DNA from 3 places in the Geomonas sp. RF6 genome. Region 3 is predicted to be linked to each of the others. Evidence: riboswitches for the same ligand, from Rfam matches in the RefSeq annotation. Region 3 holds a riboswitch; each other region holds the start of a gene.
The links. A riboswitch is a leader RNA that binds a small molecule or an ion and turns the genes downstream of it on or off. The one in region 3 is predicted to bind molybdenum cofactor.
Positions count from the first base shown of each region.

Region 1: linked by a shared signal. The riboswitch ahead of LPW11_RS15020 (aldehyde ferredoxin oxidoreductase family protein) and the one ahead of LPW11_RS10545 (aldehyde ferredoxin oxidoreductase family protein) in region 3 are both predicted to bind molybdenum cofactor.
Region 2: linked by a shared signal. The riboswitch ahead of LPW11_RS03045 (aldehyde ferredoxin oxidoreductase family protein) and the one ahead of LPW11_RS10545 (aldehyde ferredoxin oxidoreductase family protein) in region 3 are both predicted to bind molybdenum cofactor.

Region 1 covers NZ_CP087999.1:3,478,170-3,481,426, forward strand. The annotation lists gene LPW11_RS15015 (MoaD/ThiS family protein) at 1-120, opposite strand, end outside; gene LPW11_RS15020 (aldehyde ferredoxin oxidoreductase family protein) at 240-1,970, opposite strand; molybdenum cofactor riboswitch at 1,997-2,113, opposite strand; gene LPW11_RS15025 (iron-containing alcohol dehydrogenase) at 2,265-3,257, opposite strand, start outside.
Region 2 covers NZ_CP087999.1:715,621-718,877, reverse strand. The annotation lists gene LPW11_RS03050 (MBL fold metallo-hydrolase) at 112-1,050, shown strand; molybdenum cofactor riboswitch at 1,392-1,511, shown strand; gene LPW11_RS03045 (aldehyde ferredoxin oxidoreductase family protein) at 1,543-3,257, shown strand, end outside.
Region 3 covers NZ_CP087999.1:2,461,430-2,464,686, forward strand. The annotation lists gene LPW11_RS10545 (aldehyde ferredoxin oxidoreductase family protein) at 1-1,457, opposite strand, end outside; molybdenum cofactor riboswitch at 1,599-1,717, opposite strand; gene LPW11_RS10550 (iron-containing alcohol dehydrogenase) at 1,859-3,022, opposite strand.

The DNA.
Region 1 (3,257 bases), 1.0 Mb from region 3:
CTCGGTGATCCCCACTTCCTCCATCACGGAACGGCCGGTCGTGCCGCACGGGTACTCCCGGTCGGCGACCTTGAACCTGTTATCCCTGAAGGAGGCGAAAAGCTTTACGGTAATCTTCATGACCAAACCTTGATGTTGGTGTGTAGCTTCGATGCTAGCTGCCCGATTTTTCGAAAGGCCCGGTGTGGCTTGCGCCACACCGGGAAGTACTGCATTAGCTTTCTCAAGTCAACAACTTTTTAGAAGTTCCAGAACTCGTCGATCTCTGCGTCGGAGAAGTCCCACAGCGCGTTGTGCGGTGCGACCGGCTCGTACTTGAAGAACTCGGGGAGCCTGTCGTGGGCGTTTGTGAACCCTGCCGCCACGTTGAAGGCGCGCTCGGTCTTCAGGACGTACTTGCCGAGGGCTACGACGTCGTCGCCGGTCAGGTTGATGCCGTAGCGGGCGTTGATCATGTCGATGAGGGCCGGGAGGCACTCGGCGATGTCCAGCGCCGGGAAGGCGACGAAGATGCACATGCCGGTGGAGTCAACCGCGGCGGTAGCGATCTGCAGGTTGCGGGAGAGCTCGACCTGGCCGTCTTTCTTCAGCGGATCGACGTGGCCGCCGACGTTCAGGATGTTCGTGGCGATGGTGTAGCCGGAGGTGTGGTCGGCGCCCATGGTGGAGGTAGCGTAGGTGATGCCGATACCTTTGACGGAACGCGGGTCGTATGCCGGAATCCCCTGGTTTTTGACGACCGGGGTGCGGACAACGCCGTAGGTGCGGCCGACGGAGCCGGCGCCGTTGCCGAGGATGCGCCCGAGGGCGGTCCCTTTCGCCACCTCTTCACGCAGCAGGCGAAGAACGCCTTTGCCGTCGCCGAAGGGGATGATACCTGCTTCCATCGCCACGCCGAACATGACGGCGCCCTCGATGGAGTCGATCCCCACGTCGTCCATGGCGTTGTCTGCCTTGGCGATGTCGTCGAGGTCGGAGATCATGCAGTCGGCGCCCAGGCCCCAGATCGTCTCGTACTCGAAGCCGGAGGTGATGTATTTACCCTGCTCGTCAACGTACTCCTGGGAGCACTGGATGATGCACCCTGCGTGGCAGCCGTGCTTGTGCTTGCCGCCGCGCTTCACGATCGTGTCGTACATCGTCTCGCCGGAGATGTTGTCGTGGTGTGCGCACTGACCCTGGGTGAAGTTGCGGGTCGGGAGGCCGCCTGCCTCGTGCAGGATGTTCACGAGGACGTTCGTGCCGTAGGTCGGCAGACCCTGGCCGGAGACCGGGTGGTCGAGCATCGCTTTGGCAAAGGTGCGGGCAGCGGTCTTGAACTTCTCCGGGTCAGCGACCGGTACCGGTGCGGAGCCGGTCTCGTCGATGGTGATGTACTTGATCTTCTTGGAGCCCATGACTGCGCCGAGGCCGCCGCGGCCGTGGCTGCGGATCTTGGAGTCGGGGTCCTTGACGGAGATGTTGGCGGAGGTCATGAGGTACTCGCCGGCCGGGCCGATGGTGATGACGCCGGCTTTCTTGCCGAGTTTCGCCTCAACCGCGTCGATGACCGCGAAGTTGCCTTTGCCGACGAGCTCCTTCTCTTCCTGGATCGTCACGCCGTTCATGGTGACCTGGAGGCTGTACCACTTGTCCTCTTTCGGCTGACCTTCGATGATGATCGCCTTCACACCCATGCGGGCAAGCTGCTGCGCCGCGGTGCCGCCGGCGTTACTTTCCTTGATGGTCCCGGTCAGCGGGCTCTTCGCGCCGGCCGAGAGGCGGCCGCTCTGTGCTGCTGCGGTACCGGTGAGGAGTCCCGGAGCAAAAACGAGCTTGTTGCTGGGGCCAAGGGGGTTGCAGGTGGGGGGTACTTCAGCTGCGACGATGGTGGAGGTGAGGCTGCGCCCGCCATAGGGTGCCCATGCTGCGGGGACTGCTTCGATCTTGCTCGTCTTGTCCGTCATGTTCACGCGAATGATTTTTTCCATGTTTCTCCATCTCCCTATCATTTTGGGGTTACCGTAAATGACTCCTTTCCGGGAGGGAGGCTCCGCCGTTTCCCGCGAAACCCGTTGGCCGGACCCCGTGAGGGCTTCCCCTTTTAGGCTGTACGGCTCGGAGGTGCTGCGTTGAAGAACAGAAAAAGCGTGCTGCGGCGCCTGCTGCGCCACCTCGTCGGAGCGCGGCATAAGAGGGCACCTAAAAAGAATGGGCAGGGCTCATCACCACTGCCCATCCTTTTGTTGTCTTACAGAACTCTTCCCGTTGCCGGGAAAAGGGTCTTACATGGCGTCTTTGAAGATGCCGATAACCTGCTCAAGGGTAGCCTTGCGCGGGTTGGTGAACTGGCAGGCGTCTTTCTTCGCGTTTTCTGCCATGATCTTGAGGTCCTGCTCTTTAACGCCGAGCTGGGTGAGGTCAGCCGGGATCCCGATGGAAGCGGAGAGGCTGCGGATGCGGTCGATAGCTTTCTGGCCAGCTTCGGTCACGGAGAGGCCTTCGACGTTCTCGCCGAGGGCAACTGCGATGTCAGCAAAACGCTGCGGGCAGGCGATCAGGTTGTACTGGGAAACTGCCGGGAGCAGGATCGCGTTGCAGACGCCGTGCGGGAGGTTGTAGAAGCCGCCCAGCTGGTGAGCCATGGAGTGAACGTAGCCGAGGGAGGCGTTGTTGAATGCCATACCTGCGAGGTACTCGGCGTATGCCATCTTGTCACGAGCTTCGAGGTCCTCACCGTTGGCAACAGCCTTGGAGAGGTAAGCTGCGATGAGCTCGATAGCTTTGATTGCGCATGCGTCGGTGATCGGGGTAGCGATCGTGGAAACGTATGCCTCGACAGCGTGGGTAAGGGCGTCCATACCGGTTGCTGCGGTCAGTGCGGGCGGCTTGCCGACCATGAGGACCGGATCGTTGATAGCGACGTTCGGGGTTACCCTCCAGTCAACGATTGCCATCTTGACATGGGTGTCGGTGTTGGTGATGATGCAGAAACGGGTCATTTCAGACGCGGTACCTGCGGTGGTGTTGATGGCGACGAACGGGGGGAAGCTCTTAGCGGACTTGTTCACGCCTTCGAAGTCGCGGATGTTGCCGCCGTTGGCGATAACAAGGCCAACGCCTTTGCAGCAGTCGTGGGAGGAGCCGCCGCCCAGGGAGATGAGGGCGTCGCACTTGTTGTCCTGGTACACTTTCACGCCGTCGTGTACGTTCTTGTCAGTCGGGTTCGGCTCAGCGCCGTCGAAGATTACGCACTCAACGCCAGCTGCCTTCACGAT
Region 2 (3,257 bases), 1.7 Mb from region 3:
TCGGTAGTCTGAAGTGAAGGCAGGATTTGCCGCATCGTAAGCAGGAACGAGAGGGTGTCCCATCGGCGCTGGAAGTTGCATGGAAAAGTGATCTGCAATAGGAGGTGCACCGTGTATGAATTCAGAGAATTGGCGAAAGATGTCTACGCGTTCCTGCAGCCGCCTCTAGTCTGGTACAGCAATGCGGGGGTCATCGTTGGCGACAAGGACGTCATCGTCGTCGACAGCCTCGCAAATGCGGCCATGACGAAAAACCTCCTGTCGGAAATCCGGCGGGTGACGGACAAGCCGATCCGTTTCCTGATCAATACCCACTCCCACGCCGACCACGTCTACACCAATCACCTCTTTCCGGAGGCCACGGTCATCACTACTCACTCGGGGCGGGAGCAGACGAAGGCGAATCTGGAACTCCAGGGGGAGCACTCGGCCTCCTACGCCAAGTTTTTCCCGGAGTTCGATTTCAGCGGCGGCCGGTACACCGTGCAGGATATGTGCTTTCGCGGGACATTCTCCCTGTATCAGGGGGCGCGAGAAGTGCGGGTGATCGAGCTGGGAGCGGGGCACTCGGAATCGGACGTGGTGGTTTATCTACCGTCTGAAAAGATCGCCTTCTGCGGAGACGTATTCCTGAAGGGGATGCCGCCGCTCCCCCTCGAGGGGCATGTCAGCCAGACGATCGCCCACTACAAGCTCCTCGAATCGTTCGAGGCGGAGGTCTACGTCCCCGGACATGGCGAGGCAGGCACGCTGGCGCATGTGCGCGTCCAGAGGGAGCAGCTCGAAAGGCAGTTTGAGCGCGCGCGGGAGTGCTTTCAAAAGGGGATGAGCTATGACGAGGCGCTCCGGGCCTTCGCCGGTGATGTCATTCCCCTGGAGTTCCAGCGGGTGGTGATTCTGGCCAGTTACTGCGAATTCACCGGCAGGCACCCCGAAACGAAGGATCCCGCCAGCCAAAGCCACATGTCGCTCATTCAGTCTGTTGCCGACGAGTTGCGGGTACTTTTGGGGACGAAAGAGGTCGACAAAAAGGTCGCCATGTCGCGGTAAGAAGGAAGGTTCCTGGTAACTTCGCCCACAGCGCCGATTCCTGTCCGCAGGAATCCTCCTCCCCGAAAACAGCTCCCTGAGCCCGACTCCGCCTACCGGTTGTCGGGCTTTGCCATCTCCTGCCTCTCCACTCAACATCCACAGAGTAGCAAATGAAATATTTGGCATATACATAATTTGCCGCCAAATATTTCATTGTATACCGCCAGATATTTCAACCCGCCTTGCGCGCTCATACTCAAGTTGCTGAACCTGAAGAGATCTTCACGCTGGCACAGTAATGGCTTTATAGCACCGGCTGGCAGTACCGGATTGGTGATGTCAGACGGACGAGCATGAAGTTATTCACTTTGCCTCCGAGCCGTGCGTCCTAACAGGGTAAACCTCATGGCGCCCGGCCAACGGGTTTCGTTGGAAACGGCGTGGCCTCCCTTTCGGAAAGGAGCAAATCCGCTCGCGCGGAAAATAAAACGAAAGATAGGGAGATGGAGCATGGACAAAATTTTTCGCCTGAACATGACCGACAAGAGCTTCAAGGTTGAGCCGGTACCCGCCGCCTGGGTTCCCCTCGGTGGCCGCGCCCTTACCTCGACGATCGTCGCGGAAGAGGTTACCCCGACCTGTGACGCACTCGGTCCGAACAACAAGCTGGTCTTCGCACCGGGCCTGCTCTCCGGCACCGCAGCCGCCAACAGCGGCCGCCTCTCCGCTGGCGCCAAGTCCCCGCTGACCGGCGGCATCAAGGAGTCGAACGCCGGCGGCACCGTGGCGCAGAAACTCGTCCGCATGGGGATCAAGGCGATCATCATCGAGGGGATGCCGAAGGACAACAAGTGGTACAACCTTCACGTCACCAAGGACAGCATCGTCATCAACGAGGAGACGGAACTGCTGGGCAAAGGTAACTTTGCCGTCGTCGAAGCCCTCGAGGCGAAGTTCGACAAGAAGATCGGCATCCTCACCATCGGCCAGGCTGGCGAGTTCATGATGACCTCCGCCAACATCTCCGTAAAGGATCCGGACTCCAAGATCCGCAGCCATGGCCGCGGCGGCCTCGGCGCAGTCATGGGCTCCAAGAAGATCAAGTACATCACCGTTGATGAGACCGGCGCAGGCGCGGTACCGGTTGCCGAGCCGGAGAAGTTCAAGGCTGCAGCACGCACCTTCGCCAAGGCCCTTCTCGATCACCCGGTTTCCGGCCAGGGTCTCCCGACCTTCGGCACGAACATCCTGGTGAACATCCTGAACGAGGCGGGGGGGCTGCCGACGCGCAACTTCACCTACGGCCAGTGCGAGGATCACGACAAGTTCTCCGGCGAGACGATGCACGACACGATCGTGGCCCGCGGCGGGAAGCCGAAGCACGGCTGCCATGCAGGGTGCATCATCCAGTGCTCCCAGGTTTATGTCGACAAGGACTCCAAGTACCTCACCTCCGGCTTTGAATACGAGACGATCTGGGGCCTCGGCGCCAACTGCCTCGTTAGCTGCCTCGATGACATCGCGAAGGCCGACAACCTGATGGACGACATCGGGATCGACTCCATCGAGGGCGTCGTCATGTTTGCAGTTGCCATGGAAGCAGGGATCCTTCCGTGGGGCGACGGCAAGGCAGTGCACAGGCTGCTGACCGAAGAAATCGCCAAGGGGACCCCGCTCGGGCGTGTCCTCGGCAACGGCACCGGCTCCGTCGGCCGCACCTACGGCATCACCCGTTGCCCGGTCGTCAAGAACCAGGGGATCCCGGCGTACGACCCGCGTTCCGTCAAGGGTATCGGCATCACCTACGCAACCTCCACCATGGGTGCCGACCACACCTCCGGTTACACCATCGCCACCAACATCCTCAACGTCGGCGGCTTTGTCGACCCGCTGAAGAAAGAAGGGCAGGTCGAGCTCTCCCGTAACCTGCAGATCGCAACCGCAGCCGTTGACTCCACCGGTATGTGCATCTTCGTCGCCTTCCCGGCTCTCGACGTACCGGAGTGCCTCCCGGCCCTGATCGAGATGATCAATGCCCGTTTCGGCATCAACCTGACCGGCGACGACGTCATTGCCCTCGGCAAATCCGTTCTGAAGACCGAGCGCGCCTTCAACCTCGCAGCGGGGATGAACAACGCTCACGACCGTCTGCCGGAGTTCTTCTCCCTCGACCCGGTCGCACCGCACAACGCGATCTGGGACTTCTCCGACGCGGAAATCGACGA
Region 3 (3,257 bases):
CACATACCGGTGGAGTCAACAGCTGCGGTAGCGATCTGCAGGTTACGGGAAAGCTCGACCTGGCCGTCTTTCTTGAGCGGATCAACATAGCCACCGACGTTCAGGATGTTGGTAGCGATGGTGTAACCGGAGGTGTGGTCTGCGCCCATGGTGGAGGTAGCGTAGGTGATGCCGATACCTTTGACGGAACGCGGGTCGTATGCCGGGATACCCTGGTTCTTGACGACCGGGGTGCGGACAACGCCGTAGGTGCGGCCGACGGAGCCGGTGCCGTTACCGAGAACGCGCCCAAGCGGGGTGCCCTTGGCGATTTCTTCGGTCAGGAGGCGGTGTACGCCTTTGCCGTCGCCGAAGGGGATGATGCCGGCTTCCATAGCCACGCCGAAGAGAACAGCGCCTTCGATGGAGTCGATACCGACGCGGTCCATGAGGTTGTCGGCGATCGCGATGTCGTCGAGGCACTCGATCATGCAGTCAGCGCCGAGGCCCCAGATGGTCTCATACTCGAAACCGGAGGTGATGTAGGAGCCGTCAGCAGCCACGTACTCCTGGGAGCACTGGATGATGCACCCTGCGTGGCAGCCGTGCTTGTGCTTCCCGCCGCGAGCCACGATGGTGTCGTACATGGTCTCGCCGGAGATCTTGTCGTGGTGTGCGCACTGACCCTGGGTGAAGTTGCGGGTCGGCAGACCGCCAGCCTCGTTCAGGATGTTGACGAGAACGTTGGTGCCGTAGGTCGGGAGGCCCTGGCCGGAAACCGGGTGGTCGAGCATCGCCTTCGCGAAAACGCGGGCAGCGGTCTTGAACTTCTCCGGATCAGCAACTTTAACCGGGGAAGAACCGGTCTCGTCGATGCTGATGAACTTGATCTTCTTGGAGCCCATGACGGCGCCGAGACCACCGCGGCCGTGGCTGCGGACTTTGGAGTCGGGGTCTTTCACGGAGATGTTGGCGGCTGCCATGAGGAACTCACCTGCGGGGCCGATGGTGAGGACGCCGGTCTTCTTGCCGAGCTTCGCCTCGAGAGCCTCGACCACTTCGAAGGTGTCCTTCATGAGGAGCTCGGTCTCTTCGTTGATGGTGATGCCGTTCATGGTGATGTGGAGGTTGTACCACTTGTCCTCTTTCGGCTGACCTTCGATGATGATCGCCTTCACACCCATGCGAGCGAGCTGCTGGGCAGCGGTGCCGCCTGCGTTGGACTCTTTGATGCCGCCGGTCAGCGGGGACTTGGCGCCTGCGGAGAGACGGCCGGACTGTGCAGCAGCGGTGCCGGTGAGGAGGCCCGGTGCGAAGACCAGCTTGTTGTTGGGGCCGAGCGCGTCGCAGGTCGGCGGAACTTCAGCCGCTACGATCGTCGAGGTGAGGCCGCGACCACCGTGCGGAGCCCACTCAGCGGGGACTGCCTCGAGCTTGACGGTCTTGTCGGTCATGTTTACGCGGTAAATCTTGTCCATTCTCCATCTCCCTGTCTTGGTTTTATTTCCGCTCTCGCGGATAGGCTCCTTTCCAAAAGGGAGGCTCCGCCGTTTCCCGCGAAACCCGTAGGCCGGGCGCCATGGGGTTTTCCCCTGTAGGACGCTACGGCTCGGAGATTACTGCTCTCTGGATAGGCTCCTTTCCAAAAGGGAGGCTTCGCCGTTTCCCGCGAAACCCGTAGGCCGACGCCCCTTGGTGGATACCCTTTAGGACGCGCGGCTCGGAGGCTTGAAAAGTTACTGCTGTTTCATCTCTGTCGGACGAGGCGCCCAACAATACTGCACGACCGCTCTTTCCTGCAACAAAAAAAGGATGGGCGTCAGCGTTGCCGCTAACGCCCATCCTTTTTCGCGGCGCTTAATCCAACAGGAGTAAGGTGTTACATTGCTGCCTTGAAGATGTCGATGACCTGCTCCAGCGTAGCTTTACGCGGGTTGGTGAGCTGGCATGCGTCTTTCTTCGCGTTTTCTGCCATGACTTTGAGGTCCTGCTCCTTGACGTTGAGCTCTTTCAGGCCAGCCGGGATCCCGATGGAAGCGGAGAGCTGCTTGATCCTGTCGATAGCTTTCTGGCCAGCTTCGATGGTGGAGAGGCCGGCAACGTTCTCGCCGAGGGCAACTGCGATGGCAGCGAAGCGCTCCGGAGCAGCGATCAGGTTGAACTGGGAAACTGCCGGAAGGAGGATCGCGTTGCAGACGCCGTGCGGGAGGTTGTAGAAGCCGCCGAGCTGGTGAGCCATGGAGTGAACGTAGCCGAGGGAGGCGTTGTTGAATGCCATACCTGCGAGGTACTCGGCGTATGCCATCTTGTCACGAGCTTCGAGGTCTTCGCCGTTTGCCACAGCCTTGGAGAGGTACTGAGCGATGAGCTCGATAGCCTTGATGGCGCATGCGTCGGTGATCGGGGTAGCGATCGTGGAGACGTATGCCTCGACAGCGTGGGTAAGGGCGTCCATGCCGGTTGCTGCGGTCAGTGCGGGCGGCTTGCCGACCATGAGGACCGGGTCGTTGATAGCGATGTTCGGGGTGACCCTCCAGTCAACGATAGCCATTTTCACGTGGGTATCGGTGTTGGTGATGATGCAGAAACGGGTCATTTCGGAAGCGGTACCAGCGGTGGTGTTGATGGCAACGAACGGGGGGAAGGACTTGGTGGACTTGTTGATCCCTTCGAAGTCGCGGATGTTGCCGCCGTTTGCGATGACGAGGCCAACGCCTTTGCCGCAGTCGTGGGAGGAGCCGCCGCCCAGGGTGATGAGCGCGTCGCACTTGTTGTCCTGGTACACCTTCACGCCGTCAGCGACGTTCTTGTCGGTCGGGTTCGGCTCAGCGCCGTCGAAGATCACGCAGTCAACGCCGGCAGCCTTCACCATGTCGGCGATCTTTGCGGCAACGCCCATGGAGGAGAGGCCTTTGTCGGTGACGAGGAGAGCTTTCTTTGCGCCCAGAGCCTTGATCTGCTCACCGGTTTCCTTGGAAGAACCGACGCCCATCAGTGTTACCGTAGGAATAAAGAACCCGAATGTCTGATCAGCTAATGCCATTTCATTTCCTCCTGAGTGTTGTTTTAAAGGTGAGGATCACCTTTGAGTGTCCCTTCTCTAAGCAAGGGGCGTTCCAAGGCGTTTACCTAAGGTGCACTAATTTTCCCTTTTCCTGCTTTTCCCCCAAAAACAGCGTTTTCCCCGAGGGGGGCAGGAGACCCTTCTCCACCCCCCTCTGTTCGTTTGTACCGTATACGAACACTCCTTGTCTCAGGATACCGTATACGAACACTAC